DNA from 2 places in the Peribacillus sp. R9-11 genome. Region 1 is predicted to be linked to the other one. Evidence: riboswitches for the same ligand, from Rfam matches in the RefSeq annotation. Region 1 holds a riboswitch; the other holds the start of a gene.

Region 1 (11,242 bases):
TAAGGTCATTAAAGATAAATAAGTCGAAAAAAGTAGAACGATCATTAAATAAAATAATACCTAAAAAAAAGGCTAACGTTAAGAGAATAATTTGTGTAAGAAACAAATTATATAGCAACTGCTTATCTGTTAGCTGTTTTATTAATTCAGCTTGCTTATTTTTCATCCCAATTTTCCTTCTTTAATAATATAAAAGCCAATTCCTGTTTCCAAGTGGTATAAGAATTAACTTGTTCTACCTTCACTGCGGGCAATAAATCGATCATCTTATTCGCATCCATTCCACAGAAGTCGCAGCAGAAAGGATTCAACTTTTGCTGCTTTTCATCAAAGTAATTCAGAATTCCCAAACGGCGACACTCCTGAGCATATATCCAATTGAGAAATCTATGCAATTTTTCCTGATTCCGGGACTTTCTCTTTTGACAATACTCTTTCATCTCTGCCATATGCTGTAAAGGATCTTGATTTCCTGTAAGAAACTGTGTAAAAAAACGAAGCTGAATATCATTTAAGGAAAAAGATTGAGACAGCTGTTCTTTTTCAGAAAGAGTCAAATTTGCTCCTATCTTTTTTGCTTCACTCAGGAAGGAACAAACACCCTCTATTTGCAAATCGGTCGGCAATTGTTGTTCCATCAAATGAAGGGGAAGCCCTTCATCTCCTTCACTATATAATAAGACTGCTACACTTTGTTTCCGATCACGCCCCGCCCTACCTATTTCCTGCAAATAAGATTCCATTGTAGAGGGCATATGAAAATGGATAACATATCTGACATCCGATTTATTTACACCCATACCAAAAGCACTCGTTGCGCATATTATTTTTAATTGGCCAGAAATGAATTGCTGCTGAATAAGCATTCTTTGTTCCTGATCCATGCCGCCATGATAAAAATTGACGCTATCTACCCCGTTTTCCTGTAAAAATCCAGTGACGGCTTCTGCCACCTTTTTAGATGAAAAATAAATAATGCCACTCCCCGTGAATTTTCTGACAAGCTCCAGAACACGGAATAGCTTTTCTTCGTAGCTGAATAGTCTCTCAGCAAGTATGGCAATATTATCCCTATCTACAGATGATACAGTTTCTTTAGCTTGATTGATATTGAGTTTTCCAATGATATCTTTCCGCACTTCTTTTGTTGCAGTTGCCGTTAAGGCGAGCGTTAGTGGATTGTTCAACTCAAGTCTAACTTCTCCTAAATTCAAATAATCAGGTCGAAAATCATACCCCCATTGTGAGATACAGTGTGCTTCATCAATGACAAACAAACCTATGTCTAAGGTCTTTAAAGACTTTATCACACCCTCAAGGCTAAGCATTTCAGGAGATAAAAAAATAAACCGATACATATGTAAGCGATCGAAAGCCTCCCTTTTTTGATTTAACGTCAAAAAAGAATTAAGGGTTAATACACTTTTTTCACCTCTCATTTTGAGCTGATCTGCCTGATCCTGCATTAAAGATAATAACGGAGAAACTATTAAGGTCGTCTTATTCAAAAGGTAAGCAGGCAACTGATAACACAATGACTTACCTGACCCCGTTGGCAACATCGCTAAAGTATGACAGCCAGACATCAATGATTCAATCACTTCTTTTTGTCCTGGACGGAATTTATCAAATCCAAATTTTTCTTTTAAAACATGCTCTAAATTCATCATCCATCACCCAATTTCGCAAGTACAAGCCTTATTTGGAAAAAACTAATCTGTTTATTATCAACTTCCTGTTTGATTGCCTTTAGCTGCTTGGTATTGAGTTCCTTAATTGCAGCGATGATTTTCCTTTCATCCTCATGGGATACATATTCAGCAATTGGAAAGCTTTTATCCGATAAGACAATTTCAACAAGATGATCTTCAATGGTGTTGACTTTTAAACGGCGGATTTCTGCTATTTCAAACAAAGTTTTACCTGCTTGAATATATCGCAATGTCGTTTGTGTAGAATGAGTCAAATGAGGATTGCCACTCCTTTGCCAATCACTGAATAAGGATGCCAAAATAGGGTAATCTGTTACCTGTTCTATTTCCGCAAGCATTTGATGTAACGAGTCAAGAAATGTAAAGCGCACATACTCTTCTTCTACATCTTTCCTTTTCGCAATCTGTTCAAACGTAAGTCCAATCCTGTTTACCCCTGTTAATTTCAAAATAAAAATATCTCGTTTTAAATTACTTTGCAGCTCTAATAACGATATCAGTTCTTCATAAAGATGCTGCGCAATCAACCCTCGGTCCTGGCGATTGTTTTGTAAGAATTCCTTTACAAAACATTGGATTTTGGGGTTTCGTTGTATAGGATAAAAACGTCTTTCATTGTGGACAATATGGGATATAGTTTGTATGAGTAAGTTTAATCTCCCCCAGAATATCGGGGTGATATTTTGATATTTCCAGCCATTTAAGGATGTTGGAAAAGGATTCTTCTTCAAATAATCGGTTAACTTTCTCCCGCCTTGCCCACTAATTATATAAGCATCGGTTTTATCGGTTATCTCAATGAAATTATGCTCATGAAATAGTTGAATGTTTTGATTTAATTGTTGTCGGGTAAAACGAGGTATTGTCCCAAATATATTCGTTAACCCGAATAAGTGGGCATCCTGGATTGTCTGTGACGACTTTTTGCCCTGTAGCATATGATAAATAGCATAAATAGAACGTTCGCCTTGAAATTTTTTTATTGCATATAGAATGATTACCTGTAGATAATTATTCATGGGACTCACATCCTTGTTTCAATTAACCAATTACACCTATTGTATCAAAAAACTGCAAAAATCGCCGTTTTTAATGATAAATACCATAAGAAATTGTGGCTAAATGACGAAGGAAAGCAAAGATCAAAATAATATTTTCTATATTTATCATTGACATTCCACATCATAATAGTTAGTATCAATACAATTTCTATTGAAAAGTTTGGCATTCGGTCTTACAATAGGAAAGAGATAATAATCTGAAATAAAAAGATTATCAGTTGTTAATCAACTTAGGAGGGGTTATATTCATGGCTAAATTTACAATTGTTGATAAAGAAACATGTATCGCTTGTGGAGCTTGCGGAGCAGCAGCACCGGATATATATGATTATGATGACGAAGGGATTGCATTTGTTACCCTTGACGATAACGAAGGTATCGTTGAAATTCCAGATGTACTTATAGATGACATGATGGACGCATTTGAAGGATGTCCAACAGATTCTATTAAAGTTGCTGACGAGGCATTTGACGGGGATGCACTAAAATTCGAATAAAGGTACAAGCCATTTTCAATCGAAAATGGCTTTTTTTTTGCTACTTATGTCCCTTCCCCTACTAACCAAATTAAACAGACAAAAAACCGGACATAAATATCCGGTTTTTTGTGTTTCTATAGTTAATGCCATTAAGCATTTTTATATAATACTTGCTTATTGATCCATGTCTGTAATTTAATAAACAACAACATGAATACAGAAGTGATAAGCACGCCTTTAATCACATTGAAAGGTAAGATTGCAGTCGTTACGAACTTCCTTGACTCGGGTGCCGACATTGCATCCCATCCCATAAAGAAGGTATATGCCGGTAAAAAGACATAATAGTTTAAAACACTCATAACTACCGCCATGGTAACTGTACCAGCAAGTAAAGCGAAAGTCATCCCTTTTTTTGAATTGATTTTTTTAAATACATAGTAAGTTGGCAAGACGAACAGTATTCCTGCTATAAAGTTAGCGATATGCCCCACAGGTACAGCAGTCATTGTCCCTGTCATGACTAAATCCAATAGGTTTTTAAGAAATTCAACTAGAATTCCAGCCATCGGACCGAAAATCAATGCTGCCATCAGTGCTGGAATGTCACTAAAATCAACATTCAGAAAAGGTGGAAATCCTGGAAACGGAAAATTCAAAAGCATCAATAGATATGAAATGCTTCCCAACATTGCCAGTGTGACCATTTTATTCACTTTGTTCTTTTTCATAGTTCTCTCTCCTTCTTTTTCTGATCTACCCGAAAAAGAGGTTAGTGCTCCTTCATCATGTTGATGTTCAATAAAAAACCCTTTAATTCCGACCGAATTAAAGGGATAAATTAAAGGTTTCATCAAACAAACGTTCAGTAAATGACTGTTTGAACGCAATCAGGAACCTCCATCTTCTCCCATCCAGACTATACTGTCGGCTTTGGAATCACACCAAATCCTGCCCCGTAAGGCTCGCGGGCTTAGAAGAATTATTTCTTCATCACCGCCGGTGGGGAATTACACCCCGCCCCGAAGATAGACCTATAAAATTTTATTTTACAAATTCCATTATATATGACTTTCCTTTTTTTGAATAGTTTTTTTTAATTTGAAAGTTTATATGAAGATATTCATTTTTCATGGCCACCATAATTTCTTACATATCAATGTATTAAAACAAAAATTATATTGACGATTATATCAATTTTAAGATTATTTAAAATAATTGTTCTTTTTCAAACAATAGATGATAAATCCATTATTATTGCGGACTTATACAATTATTTCACTTAATAATAATTATTTTAAGCGCTTACATTAATAAATGCCAAATTGACATATTCGGCATTTCAATTGTAAAATTAACTGAAATTTAAGATAATTTTTCCCTTAGGAAGGTGTTTACACGTGTATCGGATTTTAGTAGCAGATGCCATCAAACCCGAAGGACTCGGACCGCTATCAGAGGCATCCAATATCCTTCTTATTCAAAAGACAGTAGAAGAAGCATCAAACGAACTTGCTGAGATTGATGCAATACTTGTTAGAAGCGCAACAAAAGTTACGGAAGATTTAATGAACCGTATGCCACAGTTGAAAATTATTGCACGAGCTGGTGTCGGCGTTGATAATATTGACATCCCTGCTGCGACTAAACGTGGGATTGTCGTCGTTAATGCACCTGATGGCAATACCATTTCAACAGCTGAACATACATTTGCAATGATGGCTTCACTAATGCGCCACATTCCGCAAGCATATGCATCTCTGAAGAATGGGGAGTGGAAACGTTCTTCTTATACTGGAACAGAACTACGCGGTAAAACATTAGGTATAGTGGGTTTTGGACGTATCGGAGGAGAAATCGCCAAACGCGCAAAAGTTTTTGGTATGGAAGTCATTGTATTTGACCCATTCTTAACTGCTGATCGTGCAAAAAAAATGTCTGTCATTTCCCTGCCGTTAGATGAGTTACTTCCTAAAGCAGACATTATTACTGTTCATACACCTCTGACGAATGAAACTAGAGGATTAATAAATAAAGAAAAACTACTTACCTGTAAAAAGGGTGTTTATGTATTAAATTGTGCCCGTGGCGGAATTCTTGACGAAGATGATTTATATGAAATGATTGTTAAAGGGCATGTAGCAGGCGCAGCGTTGGACGTTTTCGTTGAAGAACCTCCGCTTGGCCATAAGCTACTTGAACTTGATAATGTCATTGCTACACCTCATTTAGGTGCTTCTACAAAAGAAGCTCAATTAAATGTTGCAGTACAGGTTGCACAAGAAGTGCTGACTTATTTTGAGGGAAATCCAGTTTCAAGTTCTATCAACCTTCCAGCCATTTCTAAAGAAGTGTTTGAAAAGGTTCAGCCATTTTATCAACTCGTACAGCAAATGGGATCAATTGCATCTCAATGTATGAAAGAAGGCATCCAAGAGATTTCCGTTACATATGCGGGAGAATCATTGGACTTTGATACAGCGATTTTGACAAAAAGTTTAATATCAGGCTTCTTTAAATCAAGAGTTGACGCTTCGGTCAATGAAGTGAATGCCTTGCTGATTGCAAAAGAGCGCGGTATTACCGTTGGCGAAAAAATCTCTGCAGACTCTTTAGGATATTCTAACCTGATCAGCCTTAAAGTAAAAGGTGATAACCGTGAACTAACAATCAGTGGCACTTACATTGAAAATTATGGTTCTCGTATTGTAAATTTGAATGGCTTCAAAATCGACTTCCATCCGGAAGAAAATTTACTATATATCCAACACACCGATAAACCTGGTGTAATTGGTAATGTAGGTAAGATACTTGGTGATCATGAAGTGAATATTGCAACCATGCAGGTAGGTCGAAAAGAAGCTGGCGGAGAAGCTATCATGGTTTTAAGTTTTGATAAACCATTAAGTGATAACATGAAGCAATTTTTAAAGGAAACAGAAGAAATTACATTCATGGCTCTCATTTCATTATAAGAAAAAAAGAATGTGCCCTTAATGCGGGCACATTCTTTTTTCTACGAGATTTTAGATACTCAGCAACCATTATCAAGATGTTTTATATAGCCCAGCTCCCGCTTCTTTTGACAACTTCCTCCCTTCAATTCACTTGGTTAGGGGCTTTGGGTACTACTATGTCTTCTGTTAGATTTAGATTGCCAACTTTTTCAATTGGAGCATTTTCAAACTTTACTCTGTTAAAGCCAAATTCCTTTGCAATAAAGAGAATAGCTTCTAAAGCTTGAAGAGAATCCTCACTATTTTCAATTGCCGCTTGTTCTGCTAATTGAATAGTCACAAGATCTCCATCTGAACTTATTTTTTCCCAAATTAAATCATCGGGGATAGCAGAAGATATCCCCTCTATGTCTGGCTCCTCTTTTCCTGCCTGAAGTGCCTCCTCAAAGTCTTGATAATCCATATTACTTGGTACAAGAAACTTTGGTGAGGATTCATCACTTTGATAAAGTAGAAATGTGCGATTTTTTTGTTGAGGTATATCTGCTTCCTTTAAAAATCCTGCATGGGCAAACCTTGCACCTTGCTTTCCATCTGTAGCAAAGGTCATCTTCTCTATATTAAGATAGGACAGCGTCTCTTCCATCGTATGAAGAAAGAGGATATCCTCATCCAATAACTGGCTGTCTTCATGTAGCTCAATATGAGCAGTATTCATTTCGGTTCCTTGGGTAATCTCAATATCAAGCGGGAAATAGTCAGAGAGACCATATTGTTCCTCATTGATATCCGACATTTGATTAACTAACTGATTTAGAGTATCCGATTCATCATAACGATTGACAACAATTGAAATCGGGATGACAAAATTCTGTTGATTATCTGGCACACCCATGGTAATTGTCGATTTATTTTTCAGATCGCCTGGGTAAATTGAAGGAGCAAGGGCTACTGCCTTGTCCTTTTTTACCGGTTCACTATCGAAAACTTCTTCTTTAGTTTCTATATCTTCTTCACGCATACTCTGAAGCTTACTATTTTCCTCTTTGTCTTCGGCAGACTTATCTTTTACCTCTGCATCCTGTTGTTCATGATCTGGCAGGCTTTTAAGTTCAGAGACAGCTAATTTCTTATCGCTGCTCTCCTCTTTGCTTGTAGTCCCTTCTTTCCCAATAATCAGTGAAGAGGCCAAAACAACCATTAAGAATAAGTAGGCAACACCCACAATAAGAGGAAACCATTGTTTTTTCCGCTTTTTATTATGAATCCTTGCATACACCTCATCCTTTGTTCGTTTGTCTTTTACTTTCGGAAGCTGGTGAAGCATGTCTTCAATTTCGTTTTCTTTCCAACGGGGTTTTCTCAATGGGGTCATCCTCCTTTCCAGACAAATCTTCCATCATCTTTTTAATTGCTTTTAACGCACGATGCTGGGTTGTTTTAACCTTACTTTCACTCCAATTTAATACCTCCGCGGTTTCTGATATGGACAATGCTTGAATATATCGTAATATGATGACGGACCTTTGATCGACCGTGCATCGGTTCAAACATTGATATATATCATGGATATCATCATTCATAATAGCCACTTCATCCGGAATAGGCTGAGTATCTTTAATCATTTGCCTCTCCCAGTCGAAGTTAGAAAAGATTTTGTCTCTCCACCGTTTTTGTTTCCGAAAATAATCAATCGTCACATTTCTCGCAATAGAATATATCCACGTTTTTTCACTACTTTTTCCCTCGAATCGGTCATAGGCCTTCATAACCCTGATATAAACCTCTTGAACAAGGTCCTCTGCCGATTCCCGATTTTTAGTCATATAATAAATGAATTGATAAATTTCGTGATGATACTTTTCATAAAGATCGTGGAAAACGGAATCCATCATTTCCCCACATCCGTTCATAAATATAGTCGTCATTCATATATAAAAGTTACACTTTACATATGATCTTATTACAAAATTCAGTGAATTTCTATATAGAAGAGTCCTATTCACTAGAATATTACTAACCTGTTCTCTTTCTATGAAAAAAGACAAAGACAAGTTGGAAATAAATCCAATTGCCTTTGTCTCCACTGTTTCTTATGAAACAAGATTTTCTGGCAAACAACCAGTTATTCATTCAGTATTTTCCATTATTCGAGGTAGAATAATGCTGAATGTCGTCCCTTTTTTAGGTAAACTGTTTACCGAAATGTAGCCATCATGGGCATTAATGATATTTTTAACAATAGCCAATCCCAAGCCAGTACCCGAACGACCGCGTGTACGTGCTTTATCCGCTTTATAGAATCTCTCGAATACAAAGGGTAAATCCTCTTCAGGGATACCCGAACCAGAGTCCTTCACATCAATAATCAGCCCTCTTCGATCACTTGTCCTTTGAATGACATCAATGTTCCCGCCTGGAGGGGTATGTCGAATCGCATTATCAATTAAATTCGTCAATACCTGTTCAATTCTGTCGGGATCGAAACACCACTCGATTCCATTGTCTTGAAGATTAGTGGATATCGTTATCCCTTTTTCTTTAGCTAACCCGGAAAATTTGCTTGTAATCCTCTTTAAATAAGATGAAATAGGTATGCATTCATAGTTGAGACTCATTTTTCCTGATTCCAATTTAGCTAGATCGAGTAAATCATTGACTAAACGGCCCATTCTTAGAGATTCATCATAAATAATCCTGGCCATTTCCATTTTTTCCTCTTCACTTCCAGCTATGTCATCAACAATCGCTTCACTATATCCTTGCAGCATTGAAATCGGCGTTCTTAACTCATGAGAGACGTTTGCTATGAAATCAGTCCTAAGTTTGTCCATACGTCTTTCATCACTCATATCACGAATGATAGCTACTGCTCCGCGAATATTGTCGGCATTTGTATATAAAGGACTGACAATCAATCCCCAGTCCCTACCCTGCAATGTAATTTCCCCGACTTGCTCCTTATCGAAAGACTCTGATTCATCAAATAGATTCATCAGTACCAAAGGGACATTTACATTATCTTCCCGATTGTAGCCTTTTTCAAAGTACCAAGATTGCAGAAATCTTTCCGCTGGCGGATTTGTTTCCAGGATAGTTCCATCTTTATTGAAGGTAATGACCCCATCCGCCATACTACTAAGGATGCTCGAAAGATGTTCTTTTTCCTGGCTAAGAGCATTCATATTGAATTTCAATTGCTTTCTCATCTGATTAAATGCTATTGCCAACTCACCAATTTCATCCTGCGTCAAGATAGGCACCTTTGTATCAAATTTCCCCCTAGCAATGGCTAGGGCGGCTTCCCTCATCTTCACCAGCGGAGCATTGATCCTTGTAGATAAAAAGAAAGCAAAAATCGTTGTTAAAATAATTGCAATCCCTGCTGCCAACAGAATGAATTGCGTTGTGGACTTAGTGGTTTCTTCCATGGATTCCAAGGATTGAAATAAGAAGACCTCGTCCTGCTCCCCATTTAGTTCAAGTGGCACTCCGACAACGATTGCAGATAATTCCTTATTTCCATTGTCATCAGATAGCGCCATTTCTTTTTTTACAGTCTTTCTTTCCGTAAAAACTTTCTGCAAATCGGGATCATTTTTAATTGACTCTGGCGTAATTTTAATCTCCTTATCACCGATTGATGAGAATATCATTTTGTCATCATTAAGGATAATCATTTTCGTTTCGTCGCCTATCAATTCCGAAGCTATTTGTAAAACATAATTGCTAGAGCCCTGATGATCATTTGTAACCTCTATGATCTGCTCTGCCGTTTTGGTTAAATCATTTTCAATATTTTCAATTTGAAAATTCTGAAAGAATTCTACTAATAGAACGGTTAAAACGATTAATACAAATGACACGAGCAATAGAATGGTTGCCCAAAGCTTCCCTACAACACTGCCCCATAACATCAGTCATTAATAACTTCGAACTTGTAACCGACACCCCAAACAGTGACAATCATTTTGGCAGCATTTTCGGATATACGGTTTAATTTTTCACGTAGGCGTTTAACATGCGTGTCAACAGTTCGAAGGTCTCCAAAGAATTCATAATGCCACACTTCTTTTAACAATTGCTCGCGATCAAATACTTTATCAGGTGATTTCGCTAAGAAATACAATAATTCATATTCTTTTGGTGTCAAAGATACCTCTTTATCATCAGCAAGTACACGATGTGCATCATTGTCAATTGTTAAATGGGAAAAGACAATCACATCTTTTGTCGTCGTTTCGGTCTGAACGTAACTCGTGCTTGAAGAACGGCGTAATAACGCTTTCACCCTTAACACAACTTCACGAGGACTGAATGGTTTGACAATATAATCATCAGTTCCTACTTCAAATCCTTGGACCCGATTGACTTCTTCTCCTTTTGCAGTAAGCATGATTATAGGTGTTGTTTTTTTCTCTCTTAACTCACGGCAAACTTCGATTCCATCTTTACCTGGCATCATAATATCCAATAAAATTAAATCATAATCATTTTCAAGAGCTTTTGATAAAGCAACATCTCCATTTTCAGCTTCATCAATTATGTATTCTTCTCTTTCCAAATACATTTTTAACAAACGGCGGATTCTTTCTTCATCATCCACCACGAGAACTTTAATAGCATTATACATTATGTAATCAGCCTCCCTACATATATTTTACAAAATGAAAACTTCTATGACTAATATTTTTTCCTTCCAAAGTACGATAAATAGCCAATTCTGTTTAGCTTCTATGAACTATTCACCATTTTGTCACAATAAACACACTCCTTCTGTTCCCTCACTAATGCCTGCTGTTATTTCCCCCGGAATAACATGGAAATAAAAGTATAGAAAAAGGGATCATTCTTAGAAACATCGATAAGTATTCTCCTCGATGTTTCTACCAAAAGACCCCCTTAATCTAATTTATTAAATTACCGAATCAAGCATACGAATGCAAACCAGCAATAACAAGATTAACAAATATTAAGTTAAATATCATAATAGCAAAACCGATAACGGCTAGCCATGCTGATTTTTCTCCCTG
Region 2 (11,242 bases), 2.5 Mb from region 1:
ATTTATAAAGGTAAGATATTACTTTGGAATCGAGATATTTTCATGTATTCTAAGTGAATCCAGCACGCCACTGTCGAGAAAATGAAGTCCTTTACTACGGAAAGTGGAACGAGGACTAGTATAGAAGCAAGGAAATGGTCACCCTTGCTAAGAACATCATACCCTTGGTGAAAAGGCTAAACAGAAGGAGTACTAATGGATGAATGGATCAGCAAAATAAAGACATTCAAGCGGTTTTAGTAAAGATTGAAGACATATAAAACAAACGAATTTATTTTCTCTGAATGCCTCAATTGAAGCTGCTAGAGCAGGTGAACACGCTTCTTCATTGAAGAAGTGGCGGCAAGCTTCAAAGATCAGGATACTCTCATCAATAAAATAGCAAGAAATTTCTCGAACTTTGAGGAACTGCTTAATGGGTTGAAAAAGCTAGCCAAATCTGACAGGTAATTTTACATTCGCTACATTAAAAAGCCGCAGAAAAGAATTTTCTTCTCTGCGGCTTTTTTAATGTGTACCATTTACTGTTCAATCAATTTTCCAAGGTTCGCCATTTCAATAGCACTAACGGCTGCTTCATAGCCTTTGTTACCTGATTTTGTTCCTGCACGTTCAATAGCCTGCTCGATATTTTCAGTAGTCAACAAACCGAAGATAACAGGTACGCCTGTGTCCAGAGAAACTGCTGCCATGCCTTTAGCTGCTTCATTACACACATAATCATAATGAGAAGTGGCCCCCCTAATTACTGTTCCAAGGCCGATAACTGCATCATATTTGCCTGTGTTCACTAGTTTTTTCGCAATTAGCGGAAGTTCAAAAGCCCCTGGTACCCACGCTATGTCAACATCATTCTCATCAACACCATGACGCTTAAGGCCATCCAATGCACCTCCTAAAAGCTTGCTTGTAATAAACTCATTAAATCTTCCTACCACGATGCCTACTTTCAACCCTGATCCGATTAATTGTGCTTCAATAATTTTCCCCATGTCCATATCCTCCTAATTTAAAAACAAATGTCAATTTTTTCTTATTTTTATTTTTCAACCACTTATATCCTTCAAGCATTCGGAATATTTAATTCAAGTCCCTGTTTCTCATATATTTTTCTTTGTTGGAGATAACGAGTTAGCTCGGCAATCGTAATGAATTTAAGATCGAATTTTTCGGCGATAACTTCTAGATCAGTTATTCGTGCCATTGACCCGTCTTCATTCATGATTTCACAAATAACGCCTGCAGGAGCAGCCCCGCATAACTTTGCCAAATCTACGGATGCCTCCGTATGCCCTGCCCGTATTAACACGCCACCTTCTTTAGCGACAATCGGAAAAGTGTGACCAGGCCGTTGGAAGTCCCCAGCAACTGAATCTTCTTTAAGAAGCTCCAGAATGGTCAAGGATCTTTCAAATGCACTTATTCCTGTAGAAGTACTTTTATGATCGACACTAACTGTAAAAGCAGTTCCATGATGATCGGTATTTTCACCGACCATAGGATGCAAATTCAATTTTGCCGCCAGTTCTTCGGTAATGGTTGTACAAATCAAACCGCGTCCATGGGTCGCCATAAAATTAATCGCTTCAGGCGTTGCCTTTTCTGCCAATACAACAAAGTCACCTTCATTTTCACGGTCTTCATCATCGGATACGATTACTACTTTACCAGCTTTTAAGTCTTCGATCGCTTCTTCTATTGTATGGAACATCTTTTACACCGCCCTTTAATTAAAATCCGTGTTCTGCCAAAAACTCTAAATTCAGTCCTGGTTTTGAATCACTTTTTTTTATTTGATGTATAATATATTTCCCTATCATGTCATTTTCGATGTTAACGATATCGCCAGCTGCTTTCCGCCCCAATATTGTGTCTTGATGAGTCAGGGGAATCAGAGATACAGTAAGCAGGTTTCCCTCTATCCCGAAAATTGTCAAGCTCGTACCATCAATGGCAACTGACCCTTTTGGGATGCAAAATTTACTAAGTCCTTCTTCCAAATTGATCACATAATACACAGCATTTTCTTTTCGCTCTTTTTTTATTATCGTTCCCGTACCATCAATATGGCCTGAAACAAAATGACCGCCAAACCTGCCCTGTGCACTCATGGCACGTTCCAGATTCACAGGTGATCCTAGTTTTAACGTCCGGATTGAAGAAGCTTTGACCGTCTCTGGCATCACGTCGACAGTAAACAGACTTTGCGTGAAGGACGTTACGGTTAAGCAAACTCCGTTGACAGAAATACTGTCCCCCAGATGAACATCTTCGAGGATTTTCTCAGAACGAATCGCCAACTCCATGCTGCTTTTTCCTTTTTTCAAGGAATGGACGGTACCGATATCCTCAATGATTCCCGTAAACATGTTTTTCCCCCTTTTATAGAATATAAAAAACCCCTTAGATTGACCTAAGGAGTTAGCAGGAGAAATGAGTGAAAAATTGTATACCTAAAAAGCCTAAAATTTTCATTTTTGAAAAATTAGGCGCACGTATACACTTGGGTTCCACACGTCCTTCTCCCATCCAGACTATACTGTCGGCTTTGGAATCTCACCAAATCCTGCCTTTATCAGGCTCGCGGGCTTAGAATTTCTTCATCACCGCCGGTTGGGATTTTCACCCGACCCCGAAGGACTAAATTATTATGAATCTCTGAATATTTTATCACCTTAAAGTAAAGATGTAAAATTTCTAACCTTAAATGAACCATTAGTAACAAGAACTTACTATGTATAAGGAAGAATGTACATATTTTTCTTCAAGACCTCCTATGTGCTCAAAATGGTTAAATAAGTAAAATTAGTGTTCATTATTATTGCGCTTTTGATTAACTTGATTGTCATTTATACAAACATTAAAAAAGTGGAGCATGCCTCTTTCGACCTATTCCCTTTTCCATTTATTTAGGTTGGGTAAGCGTCGCAGCCGTCGCTGACATTTCTTACTATCTCACCTATATTAGCTGGAAAGAATTTGAGATATCTAATGTAACCTGTGATTGTCATGATGATTGCAGCAACAATCCTGGCCTTTGTCTTCGCAGTTAAAAACCGGGATTGGTGCTATCCGCTTGTCTTCGTCTGGGCGTTCATCGGCATTGGTGTACGGAACAGCACTCTCTACCCGACAATCACCACTTTATCCTACATCCTGGCTGTTCTAATCCTTATCTTATCCTTCACCATTTTCATCAAAAAAACCAGGAAATAGGGTCTGACTCCATCTAAAAGGCTTGCTGAAGATCGTGCCAGATGTCCTGCCAAGCTTCGAGGCCTACTGAAAGGCGGATAAGCTGGTCGCTGATACCCATTTGATGTCTGGATTCTTCAGGAACTGCCGAGTGAGTCATGGTAGCTGGATGCTGAATCAATGTTTCGGCATCTCCTAGGCTGACAGCTATTTTGATAAGTCTCAAGTTATTCAGGAATTTCTGGGCATCCTGCTTCGTACCTTGCAATTCAAAGGAGATAAGGCCTCCACCATGTTTCATCTGTTTTTCCATTATATAATGGCCCGGGGAACTAGTATCCCCTGGATAATATACATTCTTCACCTGGGGGTGCTGTTTCAGCTCCCGAAAGATTTCCCACGCATTGGAAGAGTGCCGGTCCATCCTAACTGGTAAAGTCTTTAACCCCCGCAGTAGTAGCCACGCATCAAACGGCGAAATAATTCCTCCGATATCTTTCTGAGTCGTTACCGCTACCTGATTGATAAACTCTTTCTTTCCAACTACAAGACCTGCAACGACGTCTCCATGTCCACAAAGATATTTCGTCGCACTATGAAGAACGACATCACAGCCATAGTCAAGAGGCTTCTGTAAATAAGGTGTCGAAAAAGTATTATCGACTACAACCGGTACATTGCATTCTTTCGCGACTTTCATGACCATTTGTAAATCAATCATTTTCATTGTCGGATTAATAGGGGTTTCCACATAGATGCAGGCTGTTTCTGGGCGGATCATCTTCCTTAACTGTTCCTCTGTATCCATATCACAAAAATCATGATTAATACGATATTTACTTTTCATCAACTGAAGGAGGCCAAACGTACAACCATATAATCCTTGTGAACACAAGATGTGGTCATCTGTTTTAGTTAATGCAAAAAGCACAGCCGATACCGCAGCCATCCCTGAGCTGAAAGCAAGCCCTGCTTCCCCGCCCTCCAATGCCGCAATCTTGTCTTCAAGCACCTGTACCGTTGGATTTCCAAGACGCGAATAAATATATCCATCTTCTAAACCGGCAAAACGTCTTTCTCCTTGCTCGGCCGTTTCGAAAGTAAATGTTGAGGTTTGAAACAGTGGTGTTGTTAAGCTTCCTAAATGCTCCTTCGAGTCATATCCTTCATGAATTACTGCCGTTTCAATATGCTTATATTTCTCTGCCATACCGTCTCCTCCTCACCAATGTCTATTTCTATCATATGTCAATATCCCATATAAAGGAAGCGTTTTCATTTGTGTTTTCCACTCATTATTAAACTCCTATCTTCAGCAATATGCTATAATTTTACAATCATTCAATACTAATTTTAACTATTCATAGATAAGGATTTTTGGAGGGGAAACGATGAACAAAGTCATTTTTGGTTTACTTGTCATTTTAACGACTGCTTTAATGGGTTCGTCATTCGCTATCGGAAAAATAGGATTAGCTTATACTTCTCCCATGTTGCTTGCAGCCATAAGATTTATCCTTGCAGGTTTGATCATGGCCATAATTGTTAAACTCATCAAACGACCTCATCCAAGCAAGACCATAGACTGGGCTAAATTGGCTATCATCGGTTTATTCCAGACAGCTGGTGTCATGGGCTGCATCTTTGTAGGCCTTAGGACCATTTCAGCAGGGGAACTTTCGATTTTGACGTTTATGAATCCTTTATTAGTTATCATTTTTGGAACGCTCTTTTGTAAAACAAGATACGCCCCACAGCAATGGGCAGGGGTTTTCCTAGGATTTATCGGTGTCTTTATCACAATGGGGGCACATCTTGATTTAAAAACAGGAACCCTTCTCGGATTGATGTCAGCCATTTCCTGGTCCCTCGCCACCCTGTTGATGAAAAACTGGGGACACGCAATCGACACTTGGGTCATGTCAGCCTATCAAATGCTTTGCGGAGGGTTACTGCTGCTAATTGGCTCTTATCTTTTTGAACAGCCCTTTTTCATAATCACAACGGCATCCATGCTCATTTTATTATGGCTAGCCATTATGGCTTCTATCGTACAATTTTCAATTTGGTTTTTCCTACTACAAAAAGGAGGTTCCGCCAAAACGAGTGCCTTTCTATTTCTAGCTCCCTTTTTTGGCGTCTTATCTGGTTTCATCTTGCTAGATGAACCGATCCACTGGTACGTTGCGTTAGGTGGTTCACTCATCTTCGTAGGGATCTTTCTGGTTAACTGGACATCCCATCAAGTTGCGACAATAGAAAAGTCCATGTAGAGTGTTCTTCAAAATATACTCTAACTGTAGGAGGGAACAAGAAAATGAGTGGAGATGATACTCTATTGTTTATACACTTGTTCGTTATCCCATCAATAAGCGTTATGTGTTTTCGTAATATGGTTTCACTTTTGAAAAATCTAAAAGCAGGTAAAAGTATTCATAACCAAACGATTTTGGGAGCTGTTCTTTGTTATATTTTATTCATGACGTTAATGATTGGTTTAGAGGGTATGTATTAATACATCTGCCTAGTCTTGATAAAAAAAGTAGAGACAGCCTAAATGGCCATCTCTACATTCAAAAATTATTCTTCGACTACGATGTTTCCACCATAGAATGTTACTTTCGTTAACGGAATCTCAAGTTCACGTGCCATTTTTTTCAATTCTCGCTCTTCTCTTTCCGTTACAATTGAGATAACCGTGCCATTTGCACCCGCACGCCCTGTTCTCCCGGATCGATGAATATATTGGTCAATGTTTTCAGCCATATCAATATGAACGACGGCTGTCAGTCCTTTAATATCAAGTCCGCGAGCCGCCACATCTGTTGCCATCAACATCGGAGATTTACCTGAACGAAGCTTGCGCAGCGCTTTCTCACGGTCTACTTTATTAGATTCACCGTGAAGGACACCCATTTCAACGCCTTTATAACTCAACTTTTCATGTAAGACGCTCAGCTCTGCGATATCGTTTAAAAAGGCAAGAGCTTTCACATCTTTCAGCCTCGTGATTTTCTCAAGAATCTTGGACTTTTCCCGTCTCTCAACAACAAAGTAAAGATGGTCTACTTTTGACTCCATTTTTTCATGCTTATCGACCTTGATCATTTCTGGTTCGTTCATGAATCCACGAGCCACTTTTTCCGTTTCCTCTGGTAGAGTTGCAGAAAACACCATGATTTGGCGGTCTTTAAGCGTAGTTTTGATAATATTATTAATCGTTCCCATATGCTCGGGAATAATTAATTGGTCACCTTCATCGAGGACAATTGTTTTTACTTCGTGCATCTTCAATTTCTTTTGGGCAATCAATTCATAAATCCGTCCTGGTGTTCCAGCAATGACCTGTGGATGCTTCTTCAGTTTGTCCAACTGACGTTTTACATTAGCTCCACCGATGAATGCTGCACCTGAAATACCGCTTCCTTCTGACCAAATCCGAATTTCTTCATTAATCTGCATGACCAATTCACGTGATGACGCCAAAATTAAAGCTTGGGGAGATTTTTTATCAGGATCTATTTTTTCAAGCAATGGCAGTAAATAAGCAAGTGTCTTTCCTGTTCCCGTGGGTGATTCAGCCATGATGTCTTTTCCTTGTACAATTACAGGAATCGCTTTCGTTTGAATCGGAGTAAGTTGGCCGAAGCCAGATTTTTTCCAGGCCTCCTGGATAAATGGCTTTCTATCGTTCACTAATGCTGGTAATTCGCTCATATCGTTCTCCTTTAATAAAAAAACTTTTCATATACTCTATAGTACCATTTGTTAAAGCGTAGTAGCCAACGGAATCCGAATTGTAACCGTGGTTCCCTTATTTTTCTCACTTTCAAAATGCATCTCTCCGTCGAGGCGGTGAATAATCTTCTGGCAGATTGCAAGTCCGATTCCTGTGCCCCTTTCCTTCGTCGAATAAAAAGGTTCACCGATTCGTTTCAAGCGTTCAGGCACCATACCTACTCCATTATCACTCACACTGATTACAGCATGATCATCAATGACATCCAAGGATATGTCTATATTCCCATTATCACTAACCGCTTCAATGCTATTCTTGACAATATTAATGACCATCTGTTTAAGTTCGATGGAATCAGCCATAATATAAACCGGCTCGGCTTTTTTTACCTGATACCCCATCTCAATATTATTCAAATTCGTCTCTGCTTTCATTAACGTATATACTTGTTGTAAACAGTCACCAAGATCAATTTTACATAAAGCAACGTCCTGTTTTTTCCCGAGAACCAGCAGCTCACTCGAAATAATATTAATTCGATCAATTTCCTTTAACATGATATCAGAATGCATCGGGTTGACTTCTTTCGTCATATCCATTAACTGCACGAACCCTTTTAGCGATGTTAGCGGATTCCTTATCTCATGTGCGACGGCAGCAGCCAGATGTCCGATTACAGATAACTTTTCAGACATGATCATCAATTCCTCTTCTCGCCGCAATTCGGTAATATCCCTGACGATTGCATATACTCCAAGCATTTCCGTTTGAACAATAATTGGCAAAAAAGTTACACGAATTATCCGCTTTTCATCACTCATATTCTGGATGGTCGTTTCGAATTTAACAGCCTCTCCTTGAAGGGATTGTGTAAAGAAAACAGATACTTTTTCACTTTCATTCCAGTTGATGAGATGATTGGCATTCTTACCCTTCAAGTTGTCACTTTGGTGACCTAACAGCTTTTCAGCCTCCGGGTTAATTGAAACGACATTTCCTTCGAGGTTCAATTCAAGGACACAATCCGGATTATGCTTGAACAGCGACTGATATTGCTCATCCTTAAGATTAAATTCCTGTTGGGAGCGCAACATTTTCCCAGTCCAATATCGGATTATAATATATAAAAAAATCCCGGTAATGAAAATGAACATCCACCCTTTGGAATGCTGAAACATCGCATATGTCTGGACATCTTCTTTTGCCTGGGTCATCGAGAAGGAATCTGTAATGATAATCCATAAGACCCCAATGATTATATATATAATAGCTACTTTAATTGCAATTTTATGAGACTGGTTCATTTTATATCCTTTGTAGTTGTTTTTGGTTTATTATACCCAAACCACTCAAAAAAAGTCCTCATGTTTTACACATAAGGACTTTACGGATATTGTACCATATATTTTGGTTATTTATCATATAAAAAACGCCGCCCATTTGATTGAGCAGCGTCAATAATCAAGAGAGATTTTTTACAGCTTGATTGAAATCCTCTTCTATCTCTTTAGAAGGTTTGGCTGATAACAGGCTAAAAAACACGACTGCTATTGTACCAGCAATAAATCCAGGGATGATTTCATAGACTTCAGCAAATTTATCAATCATTTCCCACACGATCACGGTTGCGGTACCCACAATCATTCCTGCTAGCGCGCCCCATTTCGTCATCCGTTTCCAGTAAAGACTTAACAGAATGACCGGTCCAAATGCTGCTCCAAACCCAGCCCAGGCATAACCGACCAATTTAAGAATCGTACCACTAGGGTTGAAAGCTAAAATAAGGGCAATAGCAGATATCGCTAATACACCAAATCGTCCAACCAGCACTAATTCCTTATCCGATGCATTCGGGCGAATAAACTGCTTATAGAAATCATCAGTCAGCGCACTTGCCGATACTAACAGTTGAGATGCAATCGTACTCATGACCGCGGCTAAAATCGCTGCTAATAAGAAGCCTGTAATTAAAGAAGGAAATAGTTCTTTAGCCAGAATGATGAAGACAGACTCGGCATTTTTTTCCCCTAGAGGTCCGCTTGTCAGATTAAAATAAGCGATTCCGACCAAGCCCGTAAACATCGCTCCTACGATAGCGAAAATCATCCAGCCCATACCGATTCGTCGTGCGCTTTTCAATTCTTTCACAGATGAAATCGCCATGAATCGTACGATGATATGAGGCTGACCAAAATAACCAAGACCCCATGCTAGCAACGATATAATACCAATAGTTGAAGTTCCTTCAAAAGCATGTAATAAATTCGGATTAATCGATTTTATTTCATTAATAGTAGGATCCCAGCCGCCAATATTTACAATCGTGACAACAGGGACTAAAATTAAGGCAATGAACATGATCGTACCTTGTACAAAATCCGTCCAGCTAACCGCAAGGAAACCGCCAAATAATGTATAAAGAATAACAACACTCGCTGTCAGCCAGATGCCCCAGCGGTAATCCATATTAAAAGCAGTTCGGAAAAGCTCCCCACCTGCTACCATACCTGAAGAGGTGTAAAAGGTGAAAAAGATTAAGATGACTAAGGCTGATACCACTTTTAATATTCGAGAACTATCTTTAAACCGATTTCCCAAAAAGTCCGGTATCGTAATCGAATTGTCGGCCACTTCCGTATATGTCCGAAGTCGTGGCGCTACAAATAACCAATTTAAATAAGACCCTGCACACAGGCCGACAACAATCCACCCGGCACTTAAGCCGCTTATGTACATCGCACCAGGAAGACCCATTAACAGCCATCCGCTCATATCGGAAGCCCCTGCACTTAATGCGGTTACAGCCGGGCCCAAGTTGCGGCCTCCAAGCATATAATCGGTTAAGTTGGCAGTTCTTCGATAAGCTAAATAACCAATTAATAGCATACCTGCCATATATATTCCAATAGATATTATTACTCCATAATCCAAAAATATATCCTCCTATTACTTATTCATTTTGTGATAAAAAAGGTTCATTTTTATCTTGTAAGCTTATCAGAAAAAAAATCATATGTTAAGAAGTTCTTGCAACTATCTACTATTTCACATTCAATAATAATTAAGATATAAATAGATTATCGATGCAAGATATAAGATTAGATAATAAGGAGGAATAACGCCATGCAACCCTATATCAATCAACCAGATGGAGTCTTTCCCTCAGTTTGCTCTCTTGATTGTCCTGATCAATGCGGCTTACTTTTGCACAAAAAAGATGGGAAAATCATTAAGGTGCAAGGAGACCCTAACCATCCTGTTACTAAAGGAAATATTTGCAACAAAGTCCGAAACATGACAGCTCGCATATATGACCCCAAACGTCTTCAGCAGCCATTAAAGCGGATCGGCTCAAAAGGAGAAGGGAATTTTGTTCCAATCAGCTGGGAGGAAGCCATTGACACAATCACTTCAACATGGAAAAACTTAATTGAACAGCATGGCCCAGAAAGCATCCTTCCTTACAGCTTTTATGGAAACATGGGAAACCTCAGTGCAGAAGGAATGGATCGTCGGTTCTTTCATAAGCTCGGGGCAAGCAGACTTGAACGTTCCATTTGTAACGCGGCCGGTTCTGTTGGATATAACTATACGATGGGTGGTTCGTTCGGCATCGACCCGGAAGAAACGATTCAAACAAAGCTTTTTATCCTGTGGGGCATTAACGCTGTGAGCACAAATATGCACCAAGTAACAATTGCCCAGCAGGCCCGAAAAAACGGGGCAAAAGTTGTGGTCATTGACGTACATAAAAACCAAACTGGAAAGTGGGCCGATTGGTTCATTCCTATTCTGCCCGGAACAGATAGTGCTCTCGCTCTCGGTTTAATGCATATTTTATATGCCGAAAATCTAGTCGACCAACCTTTCTTAGATGAATACACTGTGGGCTCAGCTGAATTGTGCGAGCATGTCCGCCAATATGACCCTGCCACCGTCTCAGCGATTACTGGTGTTCCGATTGATGATCTATATGAGTTAGCACGAATGTACGGTAGCACGACTCCTTCATTCATTCGAATAGGCAACGGTCTGCAGCACCATGATAATGGCGGCATGGCCGTACGGACCATCGCCTGCCTTCCTGCACTTACCGGTCAATGGCTTTCGAAGGGCGGTGGCGCGATAAAGGGGAATTCAGGATACCTGGCTTTTAATACAAACGCCCTAAGACGTCCTGACCTTTTGAAGGATAAAACAACACGTATCATTAATATGAACCAAATCGGTCAAGCCCTTTTAGAAAAAGAAAACCCGATTCTTTCCTTATTTATATACAGTTCCAATCCAGCCCTTGTCGCTCCGAAT

Evidence for each region. A riboswitch is a leader RNA that binds a small molecule or an ion and turns the genes downstream of it on or off. The one in region 1 is predicted to bind FMN.
Region 2: another riboswitch for FMN. It lies ahead of ribE (riboflavin synthase); the one in region 1 lies ahead of RE409_RS18120 (ECF transporter S component).

Annotation. Positions count from the first base shown of each region.
Region 1 is NZ_CP133763.1:3,737,798-3,749,039, forward strand. Features, by position in the region: gene RE409_RS18100 (CPBP family intramembrane glutamic endopeptidase) at 1-166, opposite strand, end outside; gene RE409_RS18105 (RecQ family ATP-dependent DNA helicase) at 156-1,667, opposite strand; gene RE409_RS18110 (YpbB family protein) at 1,667-2,731, opposite strand; gene RE409_RS18115 (ferredoxin) at 3,022-3,270, shown strand; gene RE409_RS18120 (ECF transporter S component) at 3,402-3,983, opposite strand; FMN riboswitch at 4,151-4,286, opposite strand; gene serA (phosphoglycerate dehydrogenase) at 4,653-6,227, shown strand; gene RE409_RS18130 (hypothetical protein) at 6,352-7,575, opposite strand; gene sigX (RNA polymerase sigma factor SigX) at 7,541-8,101, opposite strand; gene RE409_RS18140 (ATP-binding protein) at 8,339-10,129, opposite strand; gene RE409_RS18145 (response regulator) at 10,126-10,842, opposite strand; gene ccsB (c-type cytochrome biogenesis protein CcsB) at 11,138-11,242, opposite strand, start outside.
Region 2 is NZ_CP133763.1:574,245-585,486, reverse strand. Features, by position in the region: gene ribE (6,7-dimethyl-8-ribityllumazine synthase) at 522-992, opposite strand; partial or broken gene ribB (3,4-dihydroxy-2-butanone-4-phosphate synthase) at 1,073-1,711, opposite strand; gene ribE (riboflavin synthase) at 1,731-2,369, opposite strand; FMN riboswitch at 2,514-2,644, opposite strand; gene megL (methionine gamma-lyase) at 3,230-4,405, opposite strand; gene RE409_RS02770 (DMT family transporter) at 4,587-5,468, shown strand; gene RE409_RS02765 (hypothetical protein) at 5,513-5,710, shown strand; gene RE409_RS02760 (DEAD/DEAH box helicase) at 5,776-6,912, opposite strand; gene RE409_RS02755 (ATP-binding protein) at 6,964-8,238, opposite strand; gene putP (sodium/proline symporter PutP) at 8,396-9,865, opposite strand; gene RE409_RS02745 (molybdopterin oxidoreductase family protein) at 10,058-11,242, shown strand, end outside.